One region of the Neobacillus sp. OS1-32 genome, then DNA from elsewhere that is predicted to be linked to it. Evidence: riboswitches for the same ligand, from Rfam matches in the RefSeq annotation. Region 1 holds a riboswitch; the other holds the start of a gene.
The links. A riboswitch is a leader RNA that binds a small molecule or an ion and turns the genes downstream of it on or off. The one in region 1 is predicted to bind cyclic di-GMP.
Positions count from the first base shown of each region.

Region 2: it holds a riboswitch for cyclic di-GMP, as region 1 does, so the genes downstream of both, RCG24_RS10965 (chemotaxis protein CheW) here and RCG24_RS11510 (glucosaminidase domain-containing protein) in region 1, are expected to answer to the same signal.

Region 1 is NZ_CP133263.1:2,285,044-2,292,796, forward strand. It holds gene RCG24_RS11495 (2-thiouracil desulfurase family protein) at 1-149, shown strand, start outside; gene RCG24_RS11500 (MocR-like pyridoxine biosynthesis transcription factor PdxR) at 485-1,882, opposite strand; gene RCG24_RS11505 (hypothetical protein) at 2,026-2,163, shown strand; gene RCG24_RS11510 (glucosaminidase domain-containing protein) at 2,290-3,378, opposite strand; cyclic di-GMP riboswitch class I at 3,400-3,484, opposite strand; gene RCG24_RS11515 (AIM24 family protein) at 3,914-4,711, shown strand; partial or broken gene RCG24_RS11520 (GntR family transcriptional regulator) at 4,968-5,219, opposite strand; partial or broken gene RCG24_RS11525 (APC family permease) at 5,375-6,682, shown strand; partial or broken gene RCG24_RS11530 (ATP-binding cassette domain-containing protein) at 6,788-6,984, shown strand; gene RCG24_RS11535 (hypothetical protein) at 6,989-7,321, shown strand; gene RCG24_RS11540 (hypothetical protein) at 7,554-7,753, shown strand, end outside.
Region 2 is NZ_CP133263.1:2,157,797-2,165,549, reverse strand. It holds gene RCG24_RS10975 (hypothetical protein) at 1-48, shown strand, start outside; gene RCG24_RS10970 (methyl-accepting chemotaxis protein) at 135-2,030, shown strand; cyclic di-GMP riboswitch class I at 2,317-2,404, shown strand; gene RCG24_RS10965 (chemotaxis protein CheW) at 2,537-4,582, shown strand; gene RCG24_RS10960 (chemotaxis protein CheW) at 4,599-5,105, shown strand; gene RCG24_RS10955 (HAMP domain-containing protein) at 5,108-5,395, shown strand; gene RCG24_RS10950 (methyl-accepting chemotaxis protein) at 5,376-7,463, shown strand; gene RCG24_RS10945 (CheR family methyltransferase) at 7,621-7,753, shown strand, end outside.

The DNA.
Region 1 (7,753 bases):
ATAATAGTCCATCCTGTGGGAGTACAATGATTTATAATGGTGAATTTATAGGTAAGAAAATTGTAGGAAATGGAGTTACTTCATCCTTACTAAAAAGAAATGGATTTCAAGTAATTTCAGAAGAACAATTTGTTACGGACTTTCTTTAAATACTAAAACTAACAAAGGGTTTGTAAGAGACACAGGATTTTAATATCCTGAACCCTGGGACACGGTAGCCTAGCGCACTTTTCGAGGTTATCAAAAGACAATGCACGTTTTCCTCGGTTTGAACTATTCGGTTTTTCCGAATAGTTGTCGTCTCTTCCAATTCACCCTCTTCGAAATGTTTTTGATATGTTCATTTATTGGATTGACATCTTTTTGAAAAAGCTCTTTTGAGTCATCCACACTGTTCGATTTTCCGAGCGGACATCTGTCTTGGGTTTTGCCTCTTTCGTTTGATAGTTGGAATTTGACTTTGAAGATTTATACAAATTCCATTTCAATTTTCCAATACTGTTCGTAGTTTACAAACCCCTTCTTTAATTTCTTCCGTCCTTAAGTTTCCATAACCAAGTATCACTTTATTTACATGTCTGCCTTTACGAATGGCATGGTGTTCTACAGGATATACCTTGACATGGTTTTGAAAAAGTCTTTTTATTATATCCTCTGTAAACTCAACTCCTTTAAATTCTGCAATAAGATGTAGGCCGGTAGAATCACCTAAAATCTTCGCAGTTTTTCCAAACTCCTGCAAAAAAACTTCCCTCAATGCTTTTCGCCTTTTCATGTAAACTTTTCTCATTTTACGAATATGACGTTCCAGGAGTCCTTCTTCAATGAAACGAGCAAGGATCATTTGATTGAGTGAAGGAGTGTGGAGGTCATGAAACCATTTAAGGCTTTTACACCGCTCAATAAGAGCTTGAGGAAGCACCAGATAACCCATTCGCAAGGCTGGAGAAAGATTTTTGCTAAATGTCCCAACATAAATGACTCTTTCAGAATCCAATCCTTGAAGGGAGCTGATAGGTTCGCCATTATAGCGAAATTCACTGTCGTAATCGTCCTCAACAATATAACACTCGTTTGCTCTGGCATATTGAATGAGTTGAATTCTGCGTTGAATGGGCAAAATACTGCCTAATGGAAACTGATGAGATGGAGTTACAAAAATAAACCTCGGTTTTTCACTATCTGAAAGTAAATCTGTTCGCATTCCTTGCTCATCAACAGGAATCGGTATTAAAGAAGCACCAGTCGATGTGAAAATAGTTTGAATTTCATTTGTAATCGGGTCTTCGATGAAAACCTTATCACCTTGGGAAAGCAGTAGTTTCGTTATCAAAGAAAAGGCTTGAGTTGCTCCCGTTGTAATGACGATTTGGTCAGCATGGCATTTTACCCCTCTTGTTTTTCTTAGATATTGTGAAAGAATCTTTCTTAATTCCAAACGCCCTTCAGGATGGTCATATCCAAAGGTATAATCTGGAGCTTCTAAACATACTTCTTTTGCCAACCTTCCCCAATCCTTTTTTGGAAACATGTCTAAGGCAGGTATCCCTGAACGAAAATCAATCACGTCTTTTTCCTGGATACACTCTTCTGAAATTTCCAAGGTTGTCGTTTGTTCCTCCTGCATTTGCTCCAAAAATGCTCCTTCAGCTACAAAAGTACCTGAACCCTGATGACCAACAATATATCCTTCCGCCAATAATTGCTCAAATGCCTCAATCACAACATTACGTGAGATTCCCAAGTGGGAAGCACACTCACGAGTAGCTGGTAGCTTTTCTCCTGCTCTTAGCTCTCCATGTAAAATTAGTTTTCGTATGTATTCATAAACCTGTCTCTTCAAAGGAATATCCAGTGTGCGGTCAATCGGAATCCACAGCATCCCTTTCTCCTCCCTCAAAATTGGTACTCTAAAAATTACTCTAAATTAGCTCTTATTCTAACCATTTTATCATGATACCGTAAAAATGCATGATAATTCAAAACAGATTATAGGAGGTACATAACAATCATGGAGGCAATCGAATGCAGTTACAAAGAACATTAGGTTGGAAAGAAGCAACTTCTCTTGGGATTGGTGCAATGGTCGGGGCAGGGATATTTGTGCTTAGTGGAGTTGCACAGGCAAAGCAGAACCTGCAGTTATGGTCTCATTTATTTTAGCCTCCTTACTCGCCATTTTTCTATTTCTCTTCATGAAATGTGGTTAGGAAAATAAAACGTAAGAAGGCAACGACCGCTGGGATAATTGCCTTTCTTTAAATAAGGAACCTTTCCAAAGACAAGTCCTTAATTTGATGCAGCAATGGCACCTGCTTGTACATCGTACTGAGTCAAGTTGTGAGTCTTAATTATAGATTGTAATAGATTGGCATAGTTGGGATCAGTAGCATAACCGTCTTGCTGAATGTTTACAGTTGCTTCCCTGTAATCTGTTACACCAATAATGTTGGCATATCTTGGCTTTAGTAAGAACTTGGTATGGTCAACTGTGGAATCATGTAAGCTACGATACTTTCTAAATTTTTCATTTGCAGTGAATGGAACCCCTTTGACATCATATTCTAGAGTAGGCAGGATGACATAATCACCAGTCCAATAATAATCAGCCTTGATACCAAAGTAGTTGTTAGCATTTACTGACAACCAAGAGAATCCATAGCACGACTCAAGAATAGCTTGTGCAATTGTTAATGAAGGTAAAATCTTGTAATCCTTCCAAGCTTGTATTGCATCTGGTGCTACTTGATTTATGAAGTTTACTTTTTCTTGTGTAGTAAGGTTGTATTTAGTAATATAGTCTACAGCTTGTAATTGAGGTGCAGGCTGCGATACTGGTTGTTCTACATAACCTTCGGATGCGGTTAAACGTAGAACTTGCCCAACATAAATCGTGTCAGAGGTTAGATTGTTGTATCTTTTAATATTTTCTACTGTCAATCCATTTGCTTTAGCGATTAAAGATAGGTTGTCACCCGCCATAACTGTATATGTATCTACATGAGGCTGTTCTACAACGGGCGGTTTTACTGGTTTAGGTGCAGGTTTTGCGGTTTTAACCACTGGCTTTGGATTCGTTTTAGGCTTCTTTACCGTTTTAGTAGGTTTCACTATTTTCGATGTTTTTGTACGAGTTTTTGATGATGTTGATGGAATTCTCAACACTCGACCAACTTTTATCTTGTTAGCGTTTACAATCTTATTTGCAGATTTTAAACTTGCTAGAGATACCTTATACTTTTTGGCAATTGCTGATAGGATGTCTCCTGACTTAACAGTATATGTTATTGTAGCGGCATTTGCTGGTAACATTGTTAAGGGTGTTAAAATTGATACGGATAATGCTGTCGTTACAATGGCCTTCTTGATCTTTTTCAAACTAAACTTCCCCCTATATTCTTCAGTAACCCAGCCACCATAGCTTATTTGCTTTAGGTCTGTGGTTTTGCGAGACTATCTTTCGATAGCTGTGCTTTTTTCGAATGAGGAATGTTATTATCTCTATCTATACCTCACAAAACTATCATATTAAATTTTTTTCATAGGATATAGGGGGAATGGTTTCCAAAATTCAATAGTACAGAAGAATACCTTACAGAACGTAAAAAGGCAACACCCAAAGGGTTAGTTGCCTTTCGATACTATGCCAAGAAGATAGACACAGATTTTTCTAGCGCACTTCACATGGTGGCCTTGATAAAAAAGTTTAAATAAAGAGAAATTTAAACTTCCTCATAAAAGTAACGTTTTTCTCAGTATTTGAAATTTGCAATAACCATTTTTATCGTGTATAAGCTGAATATGGTAATATGACCTATGACTTTAATTTCTGCATTTTAAATAAATTTTCCTGCTCTGAATATGCAATGCCTGTCAGTTTGATATAATAAAAAAATGGAAAGGGGAATTTGTAATGTCAGATGCATATCAAGTTATTTCTTTTGTTGAAAACCAAAACATGAAAATTGAAATTTTAGAATATCAAAATCTAGGCGGGAATGATAATTTTACCGTTGCTGAAAAATTATATTATGCTCAAAAGTCAAATATAAAATTAAGACAAGTTAGGATTACACTAAAGAATAGCTCCTTAACAGCGGAAGCCGGTGCTCTTCAGTTGATGAAAGGGAATATTACATTAAAAAGCTTAGGTGGATCTGGCGCCAAAGGGTTTTTCAAAGGACTAGCCTCCAACGTTTTAGCAAATGAATCCATGATCAAACCGCAATACCAAGGCAGCGGAATTATTTATCTGGAACCCAGTTTCAAACACTACATGATTGTGGAACTTGACAACGAAGAAATCATTGCAGATAAAGGTCTATTTTATGCTTGTGAATCCAGTGTTTCCGTTTCCGTTCAGGCAATGAAAAATATCTCTTCCGCCATTGTCGGAGGGGAAGGGCTATTCCAAACGAAAGTTTCCGGAAGCGGATTTTGCGTATTTGAAATACCGGTTCCGGAAGACGAGCTTGTGGAATTTGAAATTCAAAATGAAACGGTTCAAGTTGATGGGAACTTCACACTTTTCCGAGTTGGCAACATTGACTTTACCGTTGAAAAGTCATCAAAAAGCATTTTCGGTTCTGTTGCTTCAGGAGAAGGATTACTTCAAACATTTAGAGGGACGGGAAAAGTCATTATAGCACCAACATTACCTGTTTACCAAAAATTAGTTCATGCTCTTACCCCAACGCCACCGGAGAAATAGGATAAGGGGCAGTCCGAAGACATAGCATAATTAAAGTAGTTAATATGGGTTCAATATCGGTTGTATTAGAATAGGGATTGAGGAAACTAGAAATAATCCATAGACAAATGGAAAGTCCCCTGAAATCAACCGTAATATGGCTGGTTTTTTTCGAATATCTTACACCCCCTCAATTCCCTATATTAAGTTTTATGGAGCAAAAGGAACAAAGTACCTAATCATAAATTTCCAGGATTGTCGTTTGTTCCTCCTGTATTTGCTCCAAAAATGCTCCTTTATCTACAAAAGTACCTGAATCCTGCTGTCCAATGATATATCCTTCTGCCAATAATTGCTCCAACGCTTCAATCACAACATTACGTGAAATTCCTAATTGGGAAGCACATTCACGAGTGGCTGGTAGCCTTTCTCCTGCTTTTAACTCTCCATGTAAAATTAGCTTTCGTATGTATTCATAAACCTGTCTCTTCAAAGGAATATCCAGTGTGCGGTCAATCGGAATCCACAGCTTCTCTTTCTCCTCCCTTAAAATTGGTACTCTAAAAATTACTCTAAATTGGCTCTTATTCTAACCATTTTATCATGATACCGTAAAGGAGCAGGAAAATTTTAAAACTATTGAACAGATTATAGGAGGTACATAACGATCATGGAGGCAATCGAATGCAGTTACAAAGGACATTAGGTTGGAAAGAAGCGACTTCTCTTGGAATTGGAGCAATGGTCGGAGCTGGGATATTTGTTCTTAGTGGGGTCGCAACAGGCAAAGCAGGACCTGCAGTTATGGTTTCTTTTATTTTAGCTTCCTTACTCGCCATATTATTAGGGCTATGTTATGGAGAATTAGCATCACGATATCCAAGGGCTGGTGGTTCATATGAATATGCACGAGAAACAATGGGAGGTTTTATTGGAACGATTGTTGGTTGGGCATATTGGGGAGCTTGGTTGGCCGCCAGTAGTTTCGTCTCACAAGGTTTTGGTCATTATTTAAATGCTCTTACTGGTGCTCCCCCAAAGTTAAGTGCAGTCCTTTTACTCATTGGTTTAGGGATGTTAAATATTGTTGGAATTAAATTCAGTGGAAAGCTCCAAGTCGGGATCGTCTGTACAGTGATTGCTGTACTTATAGGATTTTTCATTATAGGGATTAAGCATGTTGACTTCTCTTAGTATCAACCTTTTTCCCCTAATGGGTTTTCTGGAATATTAGAAGCTACATTGGTGGGATTTCTCTCGATTGTCGGTTGGGATGCCATTGTTGCTTCAGGAGAGGAAATACGAAATCCAAAAAAGACGATACCTTTAGCCATTATTACTTCCATAATGGTTGTTTTATTTCTTTATTTAGGGCTTTTATTTGTCTCCATTGGGGTTATACCTTGGCAAGAATTCGGAGCTTCGGATGTCCCTGTTGCTTTAGCCAGTCAACAATTTTTCGGAAACGTTGGTCCAATCTTTATTAGTTTGGTCATTGTTTTGGCGTTACCAGCGACATGCAATGCCTTTATCATTACAATTTCGAGAACTGCATTTGCGATGGGGAGAAATGGCTTATTACCGAAGAAGACAGCCTATATTCATCCACGTTTTCAAACACCTATTTGGGCGATTACACTTGGAGTCGGCATTCAAATTGCATTTACACTGATAAGTTCGATAAATATTGCTGTAACAGCTACAGGATTTTTATACCTTTTAACTTTCATTTTTACGATGATTGCCTTTTTCATCTCAAGAAAACGAAACACAATAAAAGATCCAGAAACACAATTTTACGTTCCATTTTATCCAGTCATCCCTATTTCGGCTTTACTTATCTGTTTGGGCTTACTTATACCCGTTGGAAAGTCTGGTTTTTTAACAGGACTGCTATGGATATGCTTTGGAATATGCATTTACATTTTAAGATTAAGATTCATTGCGACTACTGACAAAGTTGATATCCAAAATAATGCAACGAATATGTAGGCAGGTTCAAGTGTCGAACCTGCTTTTTTGTACTTCGTAAGTAAAACTGAATCTCTCAACTTCCATTAAAGCGATTGTAATATTTCATAATTTGGAGGTAGAAAAATGCTCGAGGTTCAACATTTAACAAAGAAATTTAAAAATGGTAAAGGGATTTTTGATGTTACTTTTTCAATAAAAAGGGGGAAGTCTTTGGCTTTTTGGAACCTAATGGTGCTGGAAAATCTACGACTATTCGCCACATCATAGGGTTTATGAAAGCTGATGGAGGATTTATCAAAATAGATGGATTAGATACATGGATCGATGGCCTATTTATTGTCTACTCCAACGACAAGAGGAAAGGTTGCATTTACACAAGCAAGTGTTTTTATAACAGGATTATTCTTGATAACGGCTATTACAACCGTTTGTGGTATTGTTGGAATTCGTATTTTTATAGATGACACCAGTTCTTTTCATACAGAGCGATTTATCCAGTTGAATGTAGCAGCTTTTGCCCTGTTCTTTGCCTTAGGCGGAATTTCATTTTTGGTTTCGTCCTTGGCTAATGATGACTCAGCCAATGTTGTTGGAATCCACATTTCCCATTCACCTCAATTATTTATAATTAAAAAAGTTCTATTACACACATTATAACAAACATACATTCCTATTTCATATTATGAATTATATTTTTCTCCTTTTTTTAGGGTTTTCTATAACATCAATTTTTAAATGAAACCACTTGCTACCAATGCGTAGATAGCTGATTTAATAAATATGTATAAACTTTGAATTACCTATCCCTCTATTAATGAATAAAATGCATAAAAAAAGTGATATGAAATTAGCTATAGCTTATAATAAGAGAAAAAGGAGAGAATGATATATGAAGTGGCAGGAAGTTAGAGAATTATTCCCAAATCAGTTTGTATTAGTATCGATTCTTAATTATCATGAGGAAGAGGATAAAAAAATTATTGATGAAGTCGCACCCATTAGGTCCATTCCAGAAGAAAATGTAAATAAAGAGTTTTTTAAAGTAGAACCTGGAAATATTGTTTACCATACATCGAACAAGGAATGTAT
Region 2 (7,753 bases), 130 kb from region 1:
CAAATTGGTAATCAGCAAATGAAAAAGCTTCAATTGCTGGAAGTTTAAAAGAAGATGTCCTTTATATTGGCATGTTTTCTAGTAATTATTCGTTGGATGCCAGTGATAAAGGCAGAGAAAATTTGGAAAACCTCATGAATATAAAGATTGCTGATGCTAGAAAAGATATTAAAGAAGTTCATCAGTTCATTATTAACAAAGAGAATAATGACCAATTGAATATCTTTAATAAAAATTTTGAAACCTATGCTTCTGATCTTTCATCATTTCTTCAAGCCTCTAAAAGGAACGACAAAGAGGAGGCACAAAGAAAATTAACAGCCATGACGGAAAGCGGAAGCAGCACGATCGCTTCTTTAGATGTTTTAACAAAAAGAGTAGAAAAAGATAATAACAAAATCATTGCGGATGCAGAGCACCAGTCAGCTAATGCGGCAAAGCAAATTATTATTGTGTCCATTTTAGCAGAGCTATTCTGTATTGTTGTAGCCTTCATCATTACCAGACGGATCCGTCGTTCTGTCGTTGGGGTTATCCAAAATGTAGATATTACGACCGAATCTGTTATGGAAATTAAAAAGTTGATTGATGAAACCGCCAATAAGGTTCAAATACTTGAGGAGCATATGCACAGCTCAAGTGCTAATACAAAAGAATTATTGGCCTTTGTCGAGAAGCTTGCGTCAGATACCAATGGAGCCAGTTCCAGTATCGATGAAATTTCGGCTGCAATCGAACAAGCGGGAGTATCGGGAAACATCGTGGCATCAAGTGCAGATACCCTTTCAGCCTCTGCTGAGCAAACCTCTTCCGCCATTCAAGAGATGATGACCTCGATTGAACAAGTTGCGTTAAATGTCAGCAGTGCCGGGGCAACGGTTGATCAAATTTCAGCAGCAATCGAAGAAATGAGTAAGTCCATAAAAGGTGTAAGCAAGCGTGCAGAAAGCTTAACGGATGACGCAGAACAAACGGCAGATGCAGTGGAAGAAATGGTCGTTTCGATTAAGCAAATCGCCGAAAGCGCCCAAACGGTGAACCAGTTAAGCAACACCGTTCAAGATGATGCCTTGGAAGGAACGGAATCTCTGAATAAAACCTTACATGGCATGAAGGAAATTTCATTAGTCATAAATCAGGCCAGCGAAGTGATGGTAAGACTGGGAAGAAGTTCAGATGAAATTGGCATGATCATTCAAGTAATCGATGATATTGCCGATCAGACCAATCTCTTGGCACTGAATGCTGCTATTGAAGCTGCCCGTGCTGGTGAACACGGAAAAGGTTTTGCTGTGGTAGCGGAGGAAGTGCGGAAATTAGCCGAGCGTTCCGCCCAAGCAACGAAAGAAATTTCGAAGTTAATCAAGGGAATTCAAGAAGAAACGTCAGTTGCTGTTACTTCCATTAAGGATGGTGCAGATAAAGTCAAGGTTGGCAACCAGCTTGCGGAAAAAACAACCGAAGCCATTCAGAAGATTGTCAAAGGGATTGCGCATGTAACAGAGGAAATGAATCAGATTGCCAAAGCGACAGAGGAACAGACGAGGAATAGTGAAATGATTACCCTAGCGGTTGAGAATGTGAAGAAAAAGGCGTCGGAAATGACGCATTCGACGAAGGAACAATCGATCACTGCTGAGGAAATGGTGAAAGGTATCTCCGGAGCAAGTGACCAAGTACAGCAAATTTCAATTGCCACTGCAGAACAGGCGAAAGGCATCATGGAGATTGTAGAGGCAGCAGAAAATGTTACGAACCAATCTAATACGGTGAAAAATGCAACCCGGGAGCAATCGATTACTGAAGCGGAAATTGTCCGTAATATTAATAGCTTGAAAGAAATGACTGGAATAATAGTGGCTGCTGCACGTCATCAATTACAATCTAGTAAAGAAATGGCTTTGGAAATCGAAAACAATCTAAAACAAGCAGAAGAATTAAATAAAATTTTCCAAGTTCAAACAAAACAATCCGACGAAGTTGTAAAAGCAATTACTGAAGTAAACAACCAAATTGATAAAATTAAATGATGCTTGAAATGGATCTCGTCTGCTTCAAACACATCAAAATTTGGATTTTTTTGGACAATCTCCCACATGGAATAATGGACAAGGCAACGAACCCGAAACAACGGGCGTTGCCTTTTTCTATCATTGATAATGAATTTTTTAAGTAATATTGGTTTATTATGTGAATTTTTTATGTATTTGTTGTTTTAGTAATATTACGGTGACATTTTTCACAGCATCCTTTATTCACACTTTGTATATTGAAATTTAGGACTATGTACCTAACTATGATTAGAGTTTAACTCCGTTTCGATAAAGGCAAACCTTCTGAAAGGTAGGGACGCAAAGCCATGTGCCTAATGCAATTTAAATGCGATGGTTGACAGGTTACCGGATAGCTAAGTTTTGCGGAAAAGCTATTCATTTGTTGGATAGCTTTTTTCTTTTTATATAGAGTTCTGTTTGTTCTCAGGAAAAATGTTTCATACATTGTTAGCAGAAATTAATAGAGGAAAGAGGGGGAGAATATGCCGAACCAAACAGAAAATGACTCGTTTCTTGAAATGTATATTATGGAAACCTCTCAGCTGCTGGAACAACTAGAAGAACTAATTCTGGAAAGTGAGGAAGCCAAACATTTTTCGAAAAATGCCGTGAATGAGATTTTTCGGATTATGCATACGATAAAGGGTTCTTCGGCGATGATGCATCATGAAAATATTGCAGCATTGTCCCATTCATTAGAAGATATTTTCTCTTTTATTAGGGTAGAAAAACCTCAATTCATCGATTTCTCCACTCTTTCTGATTTGATTTTGGATAGCATCGACTTCATTAAAGTTGAGGTTCAAAAAGCCAAAAACCTTGATACGGTTGATGGAGAAGCCTCTTTTTTGATTGAGTCTGCCAAATCCTATTTATCAAATTTGAAAAATAGCAGAGTTGCGACAAATGGCGAGAGTCAGCAGGGAAATGATCTACAAAGGCAAGACCGGCAGGCTGCTGATATGATCGAACGGATGTTGAGTGACAGGAACAATGATGATTTAAACCTATTCCATATAACGGTCTATTTTGAAGCTGGCTGTGAAATGGAGAATGTCCGTGCGTTTCAAATTGTCTATCGATTAAAAGACATTGTCAATGAACTTTATCATATCCCGGAAGAGATCGAAAAGGAATTTATCGTTTCCAGTGAGGTGATTAGAAATCAAGGCTTTCAGATATTTATTCGGACAGAAAAATCTCGTGAGGAAATTGAGCAGCTGCTTTCTCAGTCTAGTTTTTTACAGCAGTTGAAGATTTCACAGATTAACAGAGAAGAAGAGAGAGCAAGTGCTGATGAGAGCAATCATTCACATCAGCGAAGGTCTATTGAAGAAAAGCGACTCAATAGCCAGCACACCAGTTTTATCAATGTGAATGTTTTGAGATTAGATGAACTAATGGATTTAGTGGGCGAATTAGTGATTGCTGAAGCGATGGTCACCCAAAATCCTGATTTGAACGGTCTTGAGCTGGAACAATTTCAGAAAGCGGCAAGGCACCTGCAAAAGATTACCAATGAAATTCAAGATAAAGTCATGGCTATTCGCCTAGTCCCATTAACAAGCACATTTCACAAGATGCACCGGGTCGTCCATGATATGTGTAAAAAGCTTGGCAAAACCGCTCACCTGCAATTAATTGGGGAAGAAACGGAGGTGGATAAAAGTATTGTCGAGCATATCTCTGATCCAATTATGCACTTAGTTAGAAATTCCCTGGATCATGGGATTGAATCGGCAGAAGAGCGGCGGATAAGCGGTAAGCCGGAATTAGGGACGATTACTCTTGAAGCCAAAAATGCCGGTGGGGAAGTGATCATTCAGGTAAAGGATGATGGAAAAGGCTTAAACCGCGATAAAATTCTCGAAAAAGCGAAGAAAAGTCATTTACTACATAAAAACGAAGAAGAGCTGACGGATAAAGAGATCTACCAGATGATTTTCCTTCCGGGCTTCTCGACAAAGGAGAAGATCACCGAATTTAGCGGACGGGGGGTAGGAATGGATGTCGTCGTCCAAAACATCTCAGCCGTAGGTGGTTCTGTTTCCGTCGACAGTGTGCCCAATCAAGGTACAACCATATCTATTAAAATCCCGCTGACCCTGGCAATTATCGACGGGATGAATACAAGAGTCGGTCATTCCTATTATACCTTACCGACAACGGTGATTAAGGAATCATTCAGACCGGGGAAAAACGATGTTATCACCGATCCTGATGGGAATGAAATGATCATGATTCGCGGTCAATGCTATCCGATTCTTCGGCTTCATCAGCTTTATCATACGAAAGCGGATAAACTTCAAATACATGAAGGGATTCTGATTATGGTGGAACAGGAGGATCAGTGTATCTGTCTTTTTGTTGATGAATTATTGGGTGAGCAGCAAGTCGTGGTCAAGTCTCTGCCACCGTATATAAAAAGAATCAAAAATATTGAAACTATCTCCGGCTGTACACTATTAGGTGATGGAAGTATTAGCTTAATTCTTGATGTAACAGGGTTAATGAAGACTAGAATTTGAACGAAAGGAGCTGTAGATGATGACAGAAATAGGATCTCAAGAGGTGGAAACATGGGAGGAGGATACGCAGAAGGACAAATTTCTTACCTTTATTGTTGAAAATGAATGTTATGGAATTGAAATTAAATATGTCACCGAAATCATTGGCATCCAGAAAATAACCGAAATTCCCGAGATGCCAGACTTTATTCGGGGAATCATCAATTTGCGGGGGAAAATTATTCTCGTTATGGACATTCGGCTGCGCTTTAAAAAGCCATTTCAACCATACAACGATCGGACATGCATTGTGGTGATTGATGTTGATGATCTATCAATTGGTCTGATTGTCGATAGTGTATCGGAGGTTCTTTCGATACCGGACAGCGAAATTGTCGCTCCACCTGAAATCCATCAAAAAGGAAACAAATATGTGATGGGTGTCGGCACCGTAGGGGAGGACGTGAAATTAATCTTGGATTGCACCAAGCTGTTAAATACTGACGAAGCCCAAACTTTAGAAACAATCGGGAAGGAGCATTAGCAATGAACTGGTTAAGAAACGTGAAAATGAAGTCGAAAATATTGTTTTGTTTTTCCCTCAATGCCTTTTTAACCGTTATCGTTGGTCTGATTGCGATCAATTATGGAGATCAGTTAAGTCAAATATCTTTATTTACTAGTATCGTCATTGCTGCCATCCTCTTGAATTTATTCCTGGGATTATTCCTTTCTGGCGTGATTGGCAGACCGCTTCAGAACCTGATTCATAGTGCCAACAACATAGCAGAGGGGAATTTTGCTGTAGACCTTGATGTTGAGCGTCAGAGATGAATTTGGCCAATTAATGACATCGTTCGCAAAAATCTTGACCACAACTCGTAATCAAGCCGAAGCTGCAAATAAAATTGCTTCCGGCGATCTCGATATCCATGCAGAAGTGAAGTCTGATCAGGATATCCTGTCACGGAGCTTGAAACAGGTTGTTGAAACACTTAGAACCTTAATGCATGAAATGACCCAGATGTCTAGAGAGCATGATGCTGGGGATATTGATGTGTTCATTCCCGATGGCCAATTCAACGGTGCTTACAAGACAATGGCTCAAGGCGTTAACAACATGGTAAAAAATCATATCAGTGTAAAGAAAAAAGCGATGGCTTGCATCGCCGAGTTTGCCAACGGTAATTTCGATGCTGATCTGGAAAAATTCCCGGGTAAGAAGGCGTTCATTAATGATCATATCGAAGGTTTGCGAAAAAATATTAAACAATTTATCGCCGAAATGACCAAGATGTCGGCCGAACATGATGCCGGGGATATTGATGTTTACTTACCGGAAGAAGAGTTCCAGGGTGACTTTAGGATCATGGCCCAAGGCGTCAATACGATGGTTAGAGGACACATTAACGTGAAGAAAAAAGCGATGGCTTGCATCGCCGAGTTTGCCAACGGTAATTTCGATGCCGAACTGGAAAAGTTCCCGGGTAAAAAAGCATTTATTAACGATCATATCGAAGCATTGAGAAAGAATCTTAAAGACGTGAATGCGGAAATTAGGAAACTGATTGTTGCCTCTAATGAAGGTAAGCTTAGTGAAAGAGCCAACATCGAACTCTTCCATGGGGACTGGGCGGAACTAATGGAAGGCTTAAACGGCCTCATCGATGCCATCTTGGAACCAATCCAAGAAGCTGCTGTTGTTTTGGATGAAATGGCAAAAGGAAATCTTCACGTCAGCGTAAAGGGAGAATACAAAGGCGACCATGCTAAGATCAAAAACTCGTTAAACGGCATGGGTGCTACATTATCAGGCTATGTAACAGAAATTTCCCAAGTTTTGGCAGAAATGGCAGACGGTAACTTAGATGTTGCGATCATCAATGATTACAAAGGAGATTTTGCAGAAATCAAAGATTCCTTAAATAACATTATTAATTCCTTTAATGAGGTAATGGGAAATATCCAGACAGCAGCCGAGCAAGTTGCCAGCGGTGCTAAGGAAGTTTCCTCATCAAGTGTTTCTCTGTCTCAAGGGGCAACCGAACAGGCGAGCTCGATTGAACAATTAACTTCATCGATTGAGGAAATCTCTTCTCAGACGAAACAAAATGCCGAGAATGCCAACCAAGCTAACGTTTTGGCAGAATCGACGAAAGCGAATGCGACCCAAGGCAACGAGCAGATGCAGGAAATGTTAAAGGCGATGGATGAGATCAACATTGCCTCGGAAAATATTTCAAAAATTATAAAGGTTATTGATGAAATTGCCTTCCAAACCAATATTTTAGCATTAAATGCAGCGGTTGAAGCAGCAAGAGCCGGCCAGCATGGCAAGGGATTTGCCGTGGTTGCTGAGGAAGTTCGCAATCTCGCCGCCAGATCGGCCAATGCCGCAAAGGAAACAACAGAAATGATTGAAGGCTCCATCAAGAAAGTGGAAGATGGAACAAGGATCGCGAATGAGACAGCATCAGCACTGCAAAAAATTGTTGATGATGTAGCGAAAGTCGCTCACCTCGTCAATAATATCGATGTTGCTTCCAATGAACAAGCAGTGGGCATCAATCAAATCAACCAAGGAATTATGCAAGTTTCGCAAGTCGTTCAAGAAAATTCAGCTACCTCGGAAGAAAGTGCTGCAGCCAGCGAGCAATTATCCGGCCAAGCTCAAATATTAAAAGAACAAGTGCAAAAATTTACAATTAGAAAGGGTTATTACAATAATACCTATCATGCCGGGATAGAAGATTTAAATCCGGAATTATTAAACATGCTTGAACAACTATCTGAAAAGAAAAAGGCCAATTTAGCCAAAACTCAAGCTGCCTATGCAGAGAGCGCCACGACGAGACAAAAAACAGAAATTGACTTAAGTGATACTGAATTTGGCAAATATTGAAGCCTATTTTAGGAGAGAGTCGCTGGGCTCTTTCCTTCCTTCTTTTTTAACAAATAGGGAATTTTTCCAATCTTTATTCTTTCCTATGTCGCCTAAATTCAACTACGCCTTATGAACCGTCCTTAAGGACTCGCCAGTCGGCAAGTTTTCATTTAAATTGGCTGGGAGTGATGAAATGTTCCCGTATACGATAACAGATAAAGAATTTCGACAATTAGCCGCTTATATTAAAGCCAATTTCGGAATTTACCTGAAAGAAGAAAAGAAAGTGCTTTTAGTAGGAAGACTGA